DNA from 4 places in the Paenibacillus sp. FSL M7-0134 genome. Region 2 is predicted to be linked to each of the others. Evidence: predicted binding sites of a transcription regulator. Region 2 holds the regulator's gene; each other region holds the start of a gene.
What was found. The regulator Rex, encoded in region 2, represses fermentation and respiration genes when NADH is low (regulators of the CRP and FNR family bind a similar motif). The targets are predictions, from matches to a motif close to TTGTGAAATATTTCACAA.
Positions count from the first base shown of each region.

Region 1 (3,217 bases), 2.9 Mb from region 2:
AGCGGATATGCAGACTTTGATTATGCACGGCAAGCCATGGGCTTCGGGGTGGATGGCTATCTACTGAAGCCAGTTGATGAGGAAGAAATGACGACAGAGTTGAAACGGGTATGGCAAAACATTGAGGACGAGAAAGAAGACGGCAAATGGGGAAGTCCGCCTTCCCATGAGCGTAATTGGATCGAAGCACTATTGTTTCCGGATCATCGAGAGCATGCTCGTAATGCTGTGGAAAGCAGTGATTCTCTTCACAGAGCATCCAAGCAAGCTGAACATCAAAGCGGTAACGGAAAACATGGACAACAGCCCGTGTTACCAGCGTTGGACTGGAGTAGCTATCAGGTTATTCTGCTGGATTTACGTATACCTGACTGGGATCGGCAAGCCCGGCAGTCGGCAGCAAAGCAGCGGCTAACAGAATTGTGCCATGAGCAGGGCAGAGGTATCGTGTTTGAGGCTGGAATATATATGGGTCTTTTGCTTCCCGCCACGTTAAAAACGGAGAAAGATGCTGTTCAGTTACTGGCTGCTTGGCGACAGGAGCTAAAGCCGTGGGCTACGGAAATTTATGTGGCTGCCGGTGATTCTGTAGCCATTCTTAACGACATTCCCAGATCTTTTGAGCAGGCACTACGATTATTGGAGCGTACGTTTTTGTTCCGGGCAGAAAGAGTCATGCTTTCCGGAGACCTACACGAATTGGAGACAGTCGAGACTGAAAGGAGTGGAGCGTCTGATAGTGCCACAGATGATCCCATACGTTATGCAGAAAAGCTGTACTATGCGCTAGATATGGCTAATAGTGAAGCTGCAACCCGTGTCATTAAGGATATGGAAGGCCAATTTCCACGGATTTATCGCACAGAATCTGCAATCAAGGCGGCGTTCGCCCAAACATTCACACTGGCGTTGAACAAGTATGCAGCTGGACAGGATCACAGCCGAACCGTGCTGGAGGAGCACTCCAGCTTTATAACCGATGTATATGCTTATTCCACATTGGGCGAGCTGGTGGATCACTCGCTGGAGCATGTGTTGCAATGGATTGGCCAGACTGAATCTGGTGGCAAGGGCATCATCATGAAACAAATGATTGACTTTATACATAGTCATTATGATGAAAATTTGCGACTGGAGTTACTGGCAGATATGTTCAATTACAATAGTGGCTATTTGGGCAAACTGTTCAAAAGTCATACTGGCGAGGCCTTTAATGCCTACCTGGATAAGGTGAGGATTGAGCGAGCAAGAGAATTGCTTGCTCAAGGAATTAAGGTGCACCAGGTGGCGGAACGCGTAGGATATGCGAATGCAGATTATTTTCATAGTAAATTTAAAAAGTATGTTGGAATGTCACCTTCCTCCTACCGTAATCGGGTTCAAAAGAACGGAGGAACAGATGGCTGTTGATAGAATCCCTAGGTTTAACGCTATGAAGTCTCTCTTACAGATGTCGGAGGTACGACCTCCGAACGAAGAGAGGCTCTTTTTTTATGGCGGATAAATGGATAGATCAATCGAAAATGTCACATTTATTATGTAGTTTAGGCCGTTTTCATCAAATCGCCATCGTTATGACACAGATTTGACACGATGTTCACATTTTCGATTCTATTTCATTTAAATTTATTCTATATAATGGGGATAATCTGAAGCCGGATCATGACAACCATGGTGAAGGTAGTTGAGTGAGTCATTTTCTAAAAAGTGACCGCTGCATATGTAAGAATGTGAATACTATCACAAATGTAGAAGACTTCAGATTACAGACACTATAAATCAATGTTAAGAGAAGTGCAGGGGGAGGAGCAACATCATGGACGTATTGGATTTGGCACGGTTGCAGTTTGCAACTACAACGATTCTTCACTTTGTTTATGTGCCGATCTCCATTGGATTGTCGTTATTGGTGGCAATTATGGAGACTATGTATGTTATCAAAAAAAATGACTTGTACAAAAAAATGGCTCAATTCTGGGGAACGTTTCTGCTGATTAACTTTGCATTGGGCGTAGTCACCGGGATTTTGCAAGAATTCCAGTTCGGGATGAATTGGTCGGACTTTTCCCGTTTTGTCGGTGATGTATTCGGTACGCCGCTGGCGATTGAAGCGCTGCTTGCATTTTTCCTGGAATCGACCTTTATCGGATTATGGGTATTCGGTTGGGAAAGATTGTCCAAAACGGTCCATTTAATTTGTATGTGGTTGGTATCTATCGGTACGATGCTATCGGCATTGTGGATTCTAGCTGCTAATTCATTCATGCAGCGTCCAGTAGGATATGAGATTCAAAATGGACGTGCAGAAATGAAAGATTTTGCTGCTCTGTTAACGAATGAACAACTGTTATGGGAATTTCCGCATACGTTGTTTGCTGCTTTTGCAACGGGGGCATTTCTTATCGCGGGTATCAGTGCATGGAAGCTGATGCACAAAAAGAATATGGACTTTTTTAAACCTTCTTTTAAATTGAGCATTATTGTTGCCTTAATCAGTGCCATTGCTATTCCTTTGTTTGGTCATGGTCAGGCTCAATATTTAGTGAAAACACAACCGATGAAGATGGCTGCCAGTGAGGGCTTATGGGAGAACAGCGGTGACCCCGCTCCTTGGACAGTTATCGCGGGTATTGATCCTGAAAAGAAGGAAAATACCTTTGAAATTAAAGTTCCTTTTGCTCTGAGTTTTCTATCTTATAGTAAATTTTCCGGCTCTGTGCCTGGTATGAATGAGCTTCAAGCAGAATATGAAAAAACCTATGGTCCGGGTGATTATATCCCGCCAGTACGTACCACGTTCTGGAGTTTCCGTATTATGATTGCGGCGGGATGTGGCATGATTGCACTCGCTTTATACGGTGCTTACCTGACGTTCCGTAAAAAGCTGGAAGGTTCACATCGCTGGTTCTTCCGTCTTATGATATGGGGGATATCCCTTCCATTCATTGGGAATACTGCTGGTTGGATCATGACCGAAATAGGTCGCCAACCGTGGACTGTATTTGGTTTGCTTCAAACAAAAGATTCTGTTTCGCCTACGGTTGTGGCAGGAGAAGTGCTGTTCTCGTTCATCTCATTTACCACATTGTATTTAATTTTAACAGGTGTGCTGGCATTTCTGTTTTACCGTACGGCTCGCAAAGGTCCAGATATCGAGCCACATCAGCAAACGGTAATTCATGATCCATTTGCCCAAGGGGGTGACAATAATGACGCT
Region 1 covers NZ_JBBOXV010000001.1:116,671-119,887, reverse strand. Annotated here, with positions in the region: gene NSQ58_RS00535 (response regulator transcription factor) at 1-1,410, shown strand, start outside; gene NSQ58_RS00530 (cytochrome ubiquinol oxidase subunit I) at 1,817-3,217, shown strand, end outside; gene cydB (cytochrome d ubiquinol oxidase subunit II) at 3,210-3,217, shown strand, end outside.
Region 1: the regulator Rex is predicted to act here: its motif matches at 1,729-1,746, upstream of NSQ58_RS00530 (cytochrome ubiquinol oxidase subunit I).

Region 2 (3,217 bases):
TATCCATTTTTTCTTATTTTTCAAACCTGTGCTTCCTCTCTAAGGGGATGTGACACCTAAATTAGCGCGACAGCAGCCCTTCAAAGGCGGCTTGTGCCTCATGTTTGATACGTTCCTCGTCCATAGTCAGGCATTCGCCGTTTTTCACAACCTGGCGACCGTCTACCCACACATGAGCCACGTCCTTGGCGCTTGCAGAGTATACCGCATGGGAAATAAGATCTGTACGCGGCAAGAAATGTGCCTGATTCAGATCCAACGCGATAAAGTCAGCCTTGTTGCCCGCTGCCAACGCTCCTACTTCTTTTAAACCAATCGACTTTGCACCGTATTCTGTTGCCAGACGCAGCGCTTCACTTGCAGGAACTGCCGTAGGGTCACCGGATACACCCTTGTGAATAAGTGCCGCCAGACGCATTTCCTCGAACATATCCAGGTTATTATTGCTGGCAGGACCATCCGTTCCGAGAGAAACAGTAACCCCTGCACGCAGCAATTCAGGCACTCTTGCCACACCACTTGCCAGCTTCAAGTTGCTACCCGGATTATGCGAAACCGCTACACCACGTTCAGCCAGTAAAGCTATTTCTTCGTCGTTCAAATGAACGCCATGGGCAATAAGCGAAGGACGGGAGAAAAAGCCAAGCTTATCCAAATGTGCAACTGGACGCAAACCGTAGTCGCGTACGTTTTGCTCCACTTCGGCGATCGTCTCAGACATGTGCGTATGCAGTGGCAAGTCCAGATCATGCGCAGCTTGTACGAATTTTTCAATAAACGCAGGTGGACATGTGTATGGCGCGTGCGGAGACATCATCGTTGTAATACGCCCGTCTGCTTTACCATGCCAGTTACGCGCAAAAGTCACGGCCTCAGCCAGCTTGATTCGCTGTTCTTCTTCCGAGCAAAGTCCAATTGCTCCACGCATCAGACTTGCACGAATACCTGACTCTTCAGCTACACGAGCCACCTCATCCATATGATCGTACATATCCAGGAAGGTCGTTGTTCCACCTTTCAGCATTTCCAGCACAGACAAGGACGTACCCCAGTACACGTCCGTAGATGTAAACTTGGCTTCCATAGGCCACATTTTCTCCTGAAGCCATACTTGAAGTGCCAAGTCATCTCCATGCCCACGCAGCAGAGACATCGCCGCATGACCATGAGTATTAATCAGACCAGGTAAAAACAATAGCCCCTTACCATCGATCGCTTCCGTCTCTTCCTCACCCGCAGGCAAAGTTTCGCCAATATAAGTAATACGGCTATCCTCCACAATCATAAAACCATGGACTACCCCAGCTTCTGATCCATTTACGGCAAAAGAGCCGTTTTTAATCATCCATTTATTCACTGTCATATTGTGTTTCTTCCTTTCCGTCCTCCAAATAATAAGCGAGGCTAAGCAAATCAGTTGTAAAGTCTGTGGCATGAATCCGAATGTTGGCCGGTGCCTTGAGAGTAGTCGGTGCAAAGTTCAGGATCGCTCCAATTCCGCTCTCAATAAGCCTGTCAGCCACGTGCTGTGCTTCAAAATCAGGTACGGTAATAATCCCGATTCGAATGTTTTTTTCTTTCACAGTCGCTTCCAGTTCATCCATCGGTTGAACGACCAATGTATTGATCTTGGTCCCTACCTTATCCGGAAACGCATCAAATACTGCGACAATCTTCATATTGTCTTTTAAATAAGCGTTATAATTCGAAAGGGCTTGCCCCAGATTACCCGCACCGACCAATACGACATTAATTTGCTGGTCGATTTTCAGGATATGGCGTATTTTCTCAATTAGATAAGAAACATCATAACCGATACCCTTCCGACCAAAATCTCCAAAATAGGCGAGATCTTTACGGATTTGGGCCGGGTTCAAATCTAGCCTCTGTCCCAACTCTTGAGAAGAGACCGTAGCCACCTCCCGTTTGTGAAGTGCATTCAGATAACGTAAATATACGGGTAACCTCCGTACGACAGCCTCTGAAATTTTATCTGATTTCATACTTGCTCCCCCTAATTGTAACGAACATACTTAGTGTCCGTCCGTTATGCCTCTGTCTCCGGGGCGGATTGGAGCCATTCGGCGATGCGGGGCACCATTTGCTCCGATGGCATATGCTCCATTTTTGGTCCCGGTAACGAGTACAAAAAGTGCTTTCCGTAATAGGATTCGATCACACGCGTATCGTAAACGATAACGACCCCGTGGTCGCTCGCTGTACGTACTAACCGACCAAATCCCTGTTTGAAGCGAATGACCGCTTGTGGTACAGACAGCTTCATAAATGGATTCTTCTTCTGCTGCTGAAGCAGCTCGCTTTTTGCCTCCAGCAACGGGTGATTCGGCGGTTGAAACGGCAAGCGAACAATGGCCAGACAAGTCAGAGCCTTTCCTGGAATATCGACGCCTTCCCAGAAGCTGCTGGTTCCCAGCAATACAGAAGCTTTGGCTTCCTGAAAACGGCGGGTTAGCTTGCTGCGACTCCCACTGTCCACACCTTGTCCCAGCACAGTAATTTCGCTGGATGCTAAGGCCTCTTTGAGCGGCTCATACACTTGCCGGAGCATCCGATAGGAAGTAAACAGAACGAGCATTCTCCCCCGCGTCGCCTGAGCAGTCGCTCCTAGAGAGCTAACGAGCATATCTACAAAGTGTGCATCTCCTACACTGCCCTTCACGCTTGGGAAATCCCGTGGAATGACCAGCAACACCTGATCCCTGTAATTAAAGGGTGACGGGAGCTGCGAAGTCATCAGCCGCTCTTGATCTGCGGCCTCCTGCAAGCCGAGCTGATCGATCATGTACTGAAACGACTTATCTACCGATAAGGTAGCAGACGTCAGAATAATGCTTCTTTTTTTGTCAAAAAACATTTCTTTCAACTGGCGGCTCACATCGACGGGCACCGCATAAAATTGCAATGATTTACTACGGAATTGCCCACTCGCTTCGAGCCAGTATACGGTTGTTTCATCATCGAGTCGGATAAAAAAGCGCAAATTTTCTCGGATTCCCGCCAAATCCTTGAGCAGACCCGTGATATCTGTAATAAGGCTATCTGCCGCATAATCGTCATGTTCTTCCTTGACGTCCAGCATCAGCTTGTCGCCCTTACGCAAAATTTCGCTCATCGTTACATATAGCTGATTTTCCAAAGCACCCGCCTGATCCCACTTTGCAGGCTTGGCCGAAGGTTTGAGACGGGAAGAAAACTG
Region 2 covers NZ_JBBOXV010000001.1:3,056,985-3,060,201, reverse strand. Annotated here, with positions in the region: gene NSQ58_RS13735 (cell wall elongation regulator TseB-like domain-containing protein) at 1-24, opposite strand, end outside; gene NSQ58_RS13730 (amidohydrolase) at 62-1,363, opposite strand; gene NSQ58_RS13725 (redox-sensing transcriptional repressor Rex) at 1,350-2,003, opposite strand; gene dinG (ATP-dependent DNA helicase DinG) at 2,048-3,217, opposite strand, start outside.

Region 3 (3,217 bases), on a different contig from region 2:
AATAATGGCGTATTGTTCGTGCCATAGAAAGTATAGAAGAAGTACAGATCGTGCAATTTTTTTATAGCTTGTGTACGGTTGGAATGAGGATATTGGTTTAAAAATGCCTCCTGTGCCAGCACTCGTCCGGCTAACTGTTGATAGCCGATACGGAGCGCGGCATCCTTGGTAGCCGCCTGTCCGGATTCCATCGCCATGATGTCAATATAGCTGCGGATATCTGTCGTGGTGTGCTTCCCGAAGACTTTATATTTTTCATAGTTGATGACTGGGTAGTACATGCCTTCTGCAGTTTCAAGTTTGTAGCCGGCATCTCTTGTTTGAGTTAGCAACTTTTTCAGGTTCACATCGCTTGAACGGATGATTACATTTGTGAACGAATCACCGGGTTTATAGATTTGATTTATTTTGGTTTGAACAGAGGCCGGGTATAAGGTCTTTGCATAGGAATCCAATTGCTGGTTCTGTGCATTTTCCAGATGAAGCACCATGATGGTAGCTTGAGAGGCTGGAATGGTTTGAATATGCTTTTGCAAATAAGTGAATGCCTGAGGTAGCTTGCCGGGTTGGCGTAGTAGCTGCTCGAAGGTCTTGGAGATATGTTGTACACTTTCTGCCTGAGATGTCATAGTAGACGTCGCCGCTTTGGCTGATGTCGTATATCCCAATCCCATAGTTTGCACTGTGAAAGTTACGGCTGCGAGCATGAGATAGGCTTTGGTAATTTTTTTCATGATATAACCCTCCATTACGTTCTTTGATGTAACTGTAGTGTATAGGGTAAATGTATCGTGAGCATTCCATGTTGTATCCAACTTGTAAACGTTTGGAGGGGATGATGAATCCGATAAAAGAGTCCGAGTTAGAAGGAGCTGAAAGACCTCTTGTGAGCATAACAGCACAAAAAAAATAACCATTACCCCGGAGGATAACGGTTATTTTGGGATGTTTAAGCTATTTTTCGGCTAGGGTCCGCTGGAAAGGTATCTTTATTTTTACGAAACAGTCCACGCAGGAAGGGCAGTACCCAACGGTCAAAGCCAATTCTTCCGGCATTTGCACCAGCAACTACAAGGAAGATTTCAAACAGCAGGTAGATTGCATTGGTGCTTACTGTACCCGAGAACAGGAACGAGAAGTTCATAACCATAGCCATCAAAGCAGCCAGTGTAGTCAATGTACCGAGAAGCAGGCCAACCCCTACCAAGAACTCACCCAATGGGATCAGGACGTTGAACAAACCTACATTCGGCAGGGCAAAGGCTTCGAGGAACGATCCCCACCAGCCTTGTACAGCGGGATGGTCTCCACCTGTTTTAGCAATGGCCCCCGAGATAAATCCGCCTGCATCGAATCCACCTGTCAGCTTTTCAAGTCCGTGGGTCATCCATTCATACCCTAGATAAACCCGTACTACAGTCAGCAACCACATTGCGACTTTGTTCTCACGTAACCAGCTGTTAAACATTCAAACCACTCCTCTTTCTTAATCTATAATGTTGGTTGTATTTCATTTTGTTGGGGATGATCATCTTTGCTACACCTTTATTGTAGTAGGTTCAGTTACAGTTATTTGTGATAAAAATCACAAAGTCTAAATATTTTTTAAATTTTAATGTCTTCAGATAAGTATTCTATAGATTGGTCATGCTTCAATCAAGACAAAAACAGGAAATAAAGCTTATAATGAGAAAAATAACTAAGTGGAGGGATGAACTTGTCCGGGCCCATTTCCCAACGAAATCATTGGTTGCGTGTGATGGCCTCAGCTCTGTTATGCATGACGCTGATGTCTTGTTCTGCTATGTCCAATACGGGTGAATCTGAATCCGTTCCCCAACTGACCAAGCAAGAAACAGAGAAGGAGGCACTTGAACCGCCGAAGGAGCAGTCTATTCCGGCATTTACAGCTCCGCTCACCGGTCTTCCGGTGGAGCAGCCAGTTTTGGAGCGACCGCTCGCTGTCATGATCAACAATGCTCCGGCTGCACGTCCACAGGCAGGACTTAGCCAGGCAGACATGGTATATGAAGTTCTTGCAGAAGGTGGGATTACCCGTCTGGTCGCTTTTTTCCAAAGTCATGGCGGAGATGTAAAGATCGGACCGGTCCGTAGCATTCGACCGTATTTGATTGAGCTGGGCGAAACCTATGGTGCGTTGCCGATACACGCAGGGGGAAGCACAGATGCCTATGCGATTTTACAGCAGCAGCGGAAGGAACATCTGGATGAGATTTCAAATGGAGGGGCTTACTTCTGGCGAAGCAAAGATCGTCGTCCTCCACATAATTTATACACAGACGTGAACAGACTGCGCAAAGGAAGCGATAGTAAAGGGTATGCCAAGCAGACGGACGTTCCAGTATATTCTTACCTCAAATCCGGTGAAACCCCAGTTATGGTGGACGAGACTGCATCATCTTTACAAATTCGGTTTTTGCTTAAAAGCTATCGGGTATCTTATACCTATGATCCAGCGGATCAACAATATAAGCGTTTTGTGAACGAAAAGTCACATGTGGATCAAAATAATAACCAACAGCTCTCAGCAGCCAATGTCATTGTGATGAGCGCTAGACATCGAACGTTGGATGATGTAGGCAGATTAAGTGTTGAGTTGGACGGTAGCGGAGAGGCCATGGTGTTTCAACAAGGACGGTTAATACAGGCTGAGTGGCAACATACACCAGGTGATGCGATTCGTTTTATGAAAAATGGGGTTGAAATCCCGTTAACACCAGGTACATCCTATATACATGTGGTACCTGCAGATACTTCACTAAAGGAACATGTAACCATAGAAGCAAATTAGAAAACGAAATACACCTTTTTAGGGAAAAAATGTCGGATAATGACCTTCCATGTCGGGCAATGTATACGTATATCATTAAATTTGCTTTTACAAACATTACAAAAACATTGATGAGTGTGATAAGATAGCAAAGGTTGTCTATTGCAGTCGAAACAGGTTGCGGATATTTTCGTAAAGGGGTAATCGTTATGAGATTGAAGAAAAAGGATATATTCTTCGAGACGTTGGAAAATATGGCAGATACGATCGTGCAAGCAGCCGATTATTTTGCCCAACATACTTCAAATCTTCAGGATGTAACTTTGTTTACAAATGAAATGAAGAAGTATGAAAATAAGTGTGATGATTACACACACACGATTATTACTGAGCTGAACAAGACCTTCATTACGCCGTTGGAACGCG
Region 3 covers NZ_JBBOXV010000002.1:500,847-504,063, forward strand. Annotated here, with positions in the region: gene NSQ58_RS18000 (hypothetical protein) at 1-734, opposite strand, end outside; gene NSQ58_RS18005 (DoxX family membrane protein) at 950-1,468, opposite strand; gene NSQ58_RS18010 (DUF3048 domain-containing protein) at 1,718-2,812, shown strand; gene NSQ58_RS18015 (DUF47 domain-containing protein) at 3,001-3,217, shown strand, end outside.
Region 3: the regulator Rex is predicted to act here: its motif matches at 1,574-1,591, upstream of NSQ58_RS18005 (DoxX family membrane protein).

Region 4 (3,217 bases), on a different contig from region 2:
TGCTCCGGTACATGCCTTAATTTCATCGACTGTGGTCAGTCCATTATCATTAATCGCATCCACAATCGTCTTTTTGGTTACACCGTTACAGCCACAGACAATTTCATCATCAGCCATCGTTTCAGCGGATAATGATTTCGCCCCGTCCTTGCTGCATCCAGTACCCATGATCTGTCCATATATCTCATCAGTCATCAACGTTTGCTGACGCACATATTTTTGAAGGCTAGCAGATTCGCTCACATCGCCAAACAGTACAGTTCCTACAATCTTATTTTCACGAAGCAGCACTTTTTTGTATGTGCGCTTCCACTCATCCTTTGCAACAATCACCGTATGTTCAGGCTGGGTTATGAATTCGCCAGCTGAGAAAACATCCACCCCTGAAATTTTGAGCTTGGTGGAAACCACCGATCCCATATAACCTTCAGTATCCGCACCTGCCAAATGTTTGGAAATTACACTCCCCTGTTCAAACAGCGGAGCTACCAAGCCGTAACAGGTTCCGCGGTGTTCAACACATTCCCCTACAGCATATACATCCGGCACGGAGGTTCTCATCAAATCATCGACTACAATACCACGGTTCGTTTCCATGCCACTTTGCACAGCCACCTGAATATTAGGTTTGATCCCGACGGCCATAACGACCAAATCCGCTTCCAGCTCGCTTCCGTCTGAAAACCGCAGTCCTTGTACCCGATCTTGACCGTACACCTCCGCAGTTTGCATTTGCATAGCAAACTTGATTCCCTGGCGTTCTAGTTCTGCTTTCAGCATCGCAGAGGCTTCCCGGTCCAGCTGGCGTTCCATCAAATCCTCCATTAAATGAACGACCGTAACATCCATACCCAGGTTGACCAAGCCTTTAGCTGCTTCCAGCCCCAATAGGCCTCCACCAATGACAGCTGCCTTTTTAAAGGTCTTTGCTGCCTCAAGCATTGCCGAGCAATCGGCGATATCTCGGAAACCGATGACACCCGGTAATTCTTTACCCGGAATAGGCAGAATAAATGATTGTGAACCAGTAGCTACCAAAGCTACATCGTAATCAATTTCCAGTCCGTCTTCGGTGCGAATCTTCTTGTTCTCACCGTCAATGCTTTTCACCATTTTTCCTGTATATAAAGTAATCCCTTGATCCGCGTACCATTGCAAATCGTTCAGTATGATATCATCAATCGTTTTACTACCTTCCAACACATAAGAGAGCATGATCCTGTTATAGTTCGGATGCGGCTCATTTCCCAGGACCGTAATTTCATACTTATCCGTTAATTTCAAAATTTGTTCGACCGTATTGATACCAGCCATCCCGTTCCCTATAACCACAAGTTTTTGTTTACTGTTTATCATATACCGGTTCCTCCATTCATTCGACGATGCTTCCTATCCGACGACATCTCCTACGTTCCTATGAATATTGCTTATGCTTCTATTTTAATGCAGCAGATAGAGCTATATGTGATTAGAATCACAATGTAGTTCAAATTAAAAATATTTAGGGATTTCCCTATTCTGCTTCAAGGGATAAAGGTAAGCAGCTGAAATTGAGTTAAAAAAAAGGACCAGCTAGCTGGTCCCTTAATTTAATTTATGAATGATGGACTTTGACTCAAATGGGTGAAATATTCAGCAACTTCCCGTGCAGCCCGGGATGGACGCCAGCCGCGATTTTTTCCATCTGTGTACTATGAACCATAAGAAATTTATTTTTCTTAGTCAGCAGTAGGTTCCCCCGGCTACCTTCTCCCGCTTCAAGTGGCATATTCGTTCCTGCCGGAAGGATCACAATCGTCAAATATCCTTCACTGTCAACTTTACAGGGAGCATAATGAAGTGTCGTTGAATATATCTCGACAACCGTGTTTTTAGGCTGAAAAAACACCTGAACATTTGCACTGTCATAGGAATTGTCCTCAATGTCCTGTACTCTGCCGACAAGATGAATACAGTCTGTAGCGGCAATCACCACCTCGCTGCCCTGATGATATTCCAGCCCGGTCAGACCCGTATTCTGACCTGCGCAAAAACCAGCCTGAATTGGAAGTTGGCCGTACACCTCATCTTGAATCCGGTGAATTACACCGAAGTCTTCGAGTTCTGCGACCGAAGGTACATAATGGTTTCCCTGATCGGGTACGCTGGTCGTTTCTTTTGCATACTTGATAAGCTCTGTGGTATTAAAATGAGGCAGCAGCCTTCCATACGGGCGGAATGCTTCGCTCATTACCTCATAAATAACCAAAGGTGCATTGATTTGATTTAGTCTTTCCGTAGTCTTCATAGCTTGACCTCCAGCAATGAATCTCCTGTGTACACTCGGTTATTTCCCAGCACCTTAACGTCAGAGTATTCGGCTGTATTCGTCACAATAATCGGTGTAGTCATGTCATAGCCCAGAGCTTTAATTGCTCCAATATCAAACTCGACCAGCAGTTGACCTTTGGTAACCCGATCCCCTTCTGAGATATGCGTTTTAAAATGCTGTCCTTTCAACTTGACGGTGTCCATACCGATGTGAACCAAGATCTCCGTTCCTCCATCCGATACAATACCAATCGCATGGCCTGTACGGAAGGCATTAGCTATAGTTCCGTTGAATGGAGAGAGCAGTTTGCCATCCTCAGGCACAATAGCAACGCCTTTACCCATGGCTCCAGTAGAGAACACTTCATCAGATATCTCGGATAACGGTTTGACAGTACCCGTCAGCGGGCTGGAAATATTCTCGTTCGTTAGCGCAGGAGCTGGGGTTGCAGCTTCTTTCTTCTCTTCATGGACTGCAATCATTTCTGTTTCCATGGAATCATTAAATCCAAAGAAATACGTGGTAATGGCTGTGAATATATAAGCTACGATAATGGCAATTACGAATCCGGCAAATCCTGTGCCGAAGAATATCGGCAGGGATGCCAAGCCCGGTATACCTGGAGCAATTGCCACGGAACCCGCCGCACCTGTGATTGCCCCGGCGATAGCGCCCCCGATAATAGCCCATACGAACGGTTTTTTGTAGCGGATACTAATCCCGTAGATGATCGGTTCCGTGATGCCAAACAAACCTGTTATCGCTGCAGGCCCGGCAATCGCTCTCACTTTTGGATTTCTGGTTTTAAGGAATACACCCAGTGCCGCACCTGCTTGTGCAAAGTTAGAAGGCGCAAATAATGGTTTCAAAGTATCATGACCGTATACCGCAATGTTATTGTACATG
Region 4 covers NZ_JBBOXV010000002.1:284,844-288,060, reverse strand. Annotated here, with positions in the region: gene nirB (nitrite reductase large subunit NirB) at 1-1,356, opposite strand, end outside; gene NSQ58_RS17025 (DUF4867 family protein) at 1,616-2,287, opposite strand; gene NSQ58_RS17020 (beta-glucoside-specific PTS transporter subunit IIABC) at 2,284-3,217, opposite strand, start outside.
Region 4: the regulator Rex is predicted to act here: its motif matches at 1,463-1,480, upstream of nirB (nitrite reductase large subunit NirB).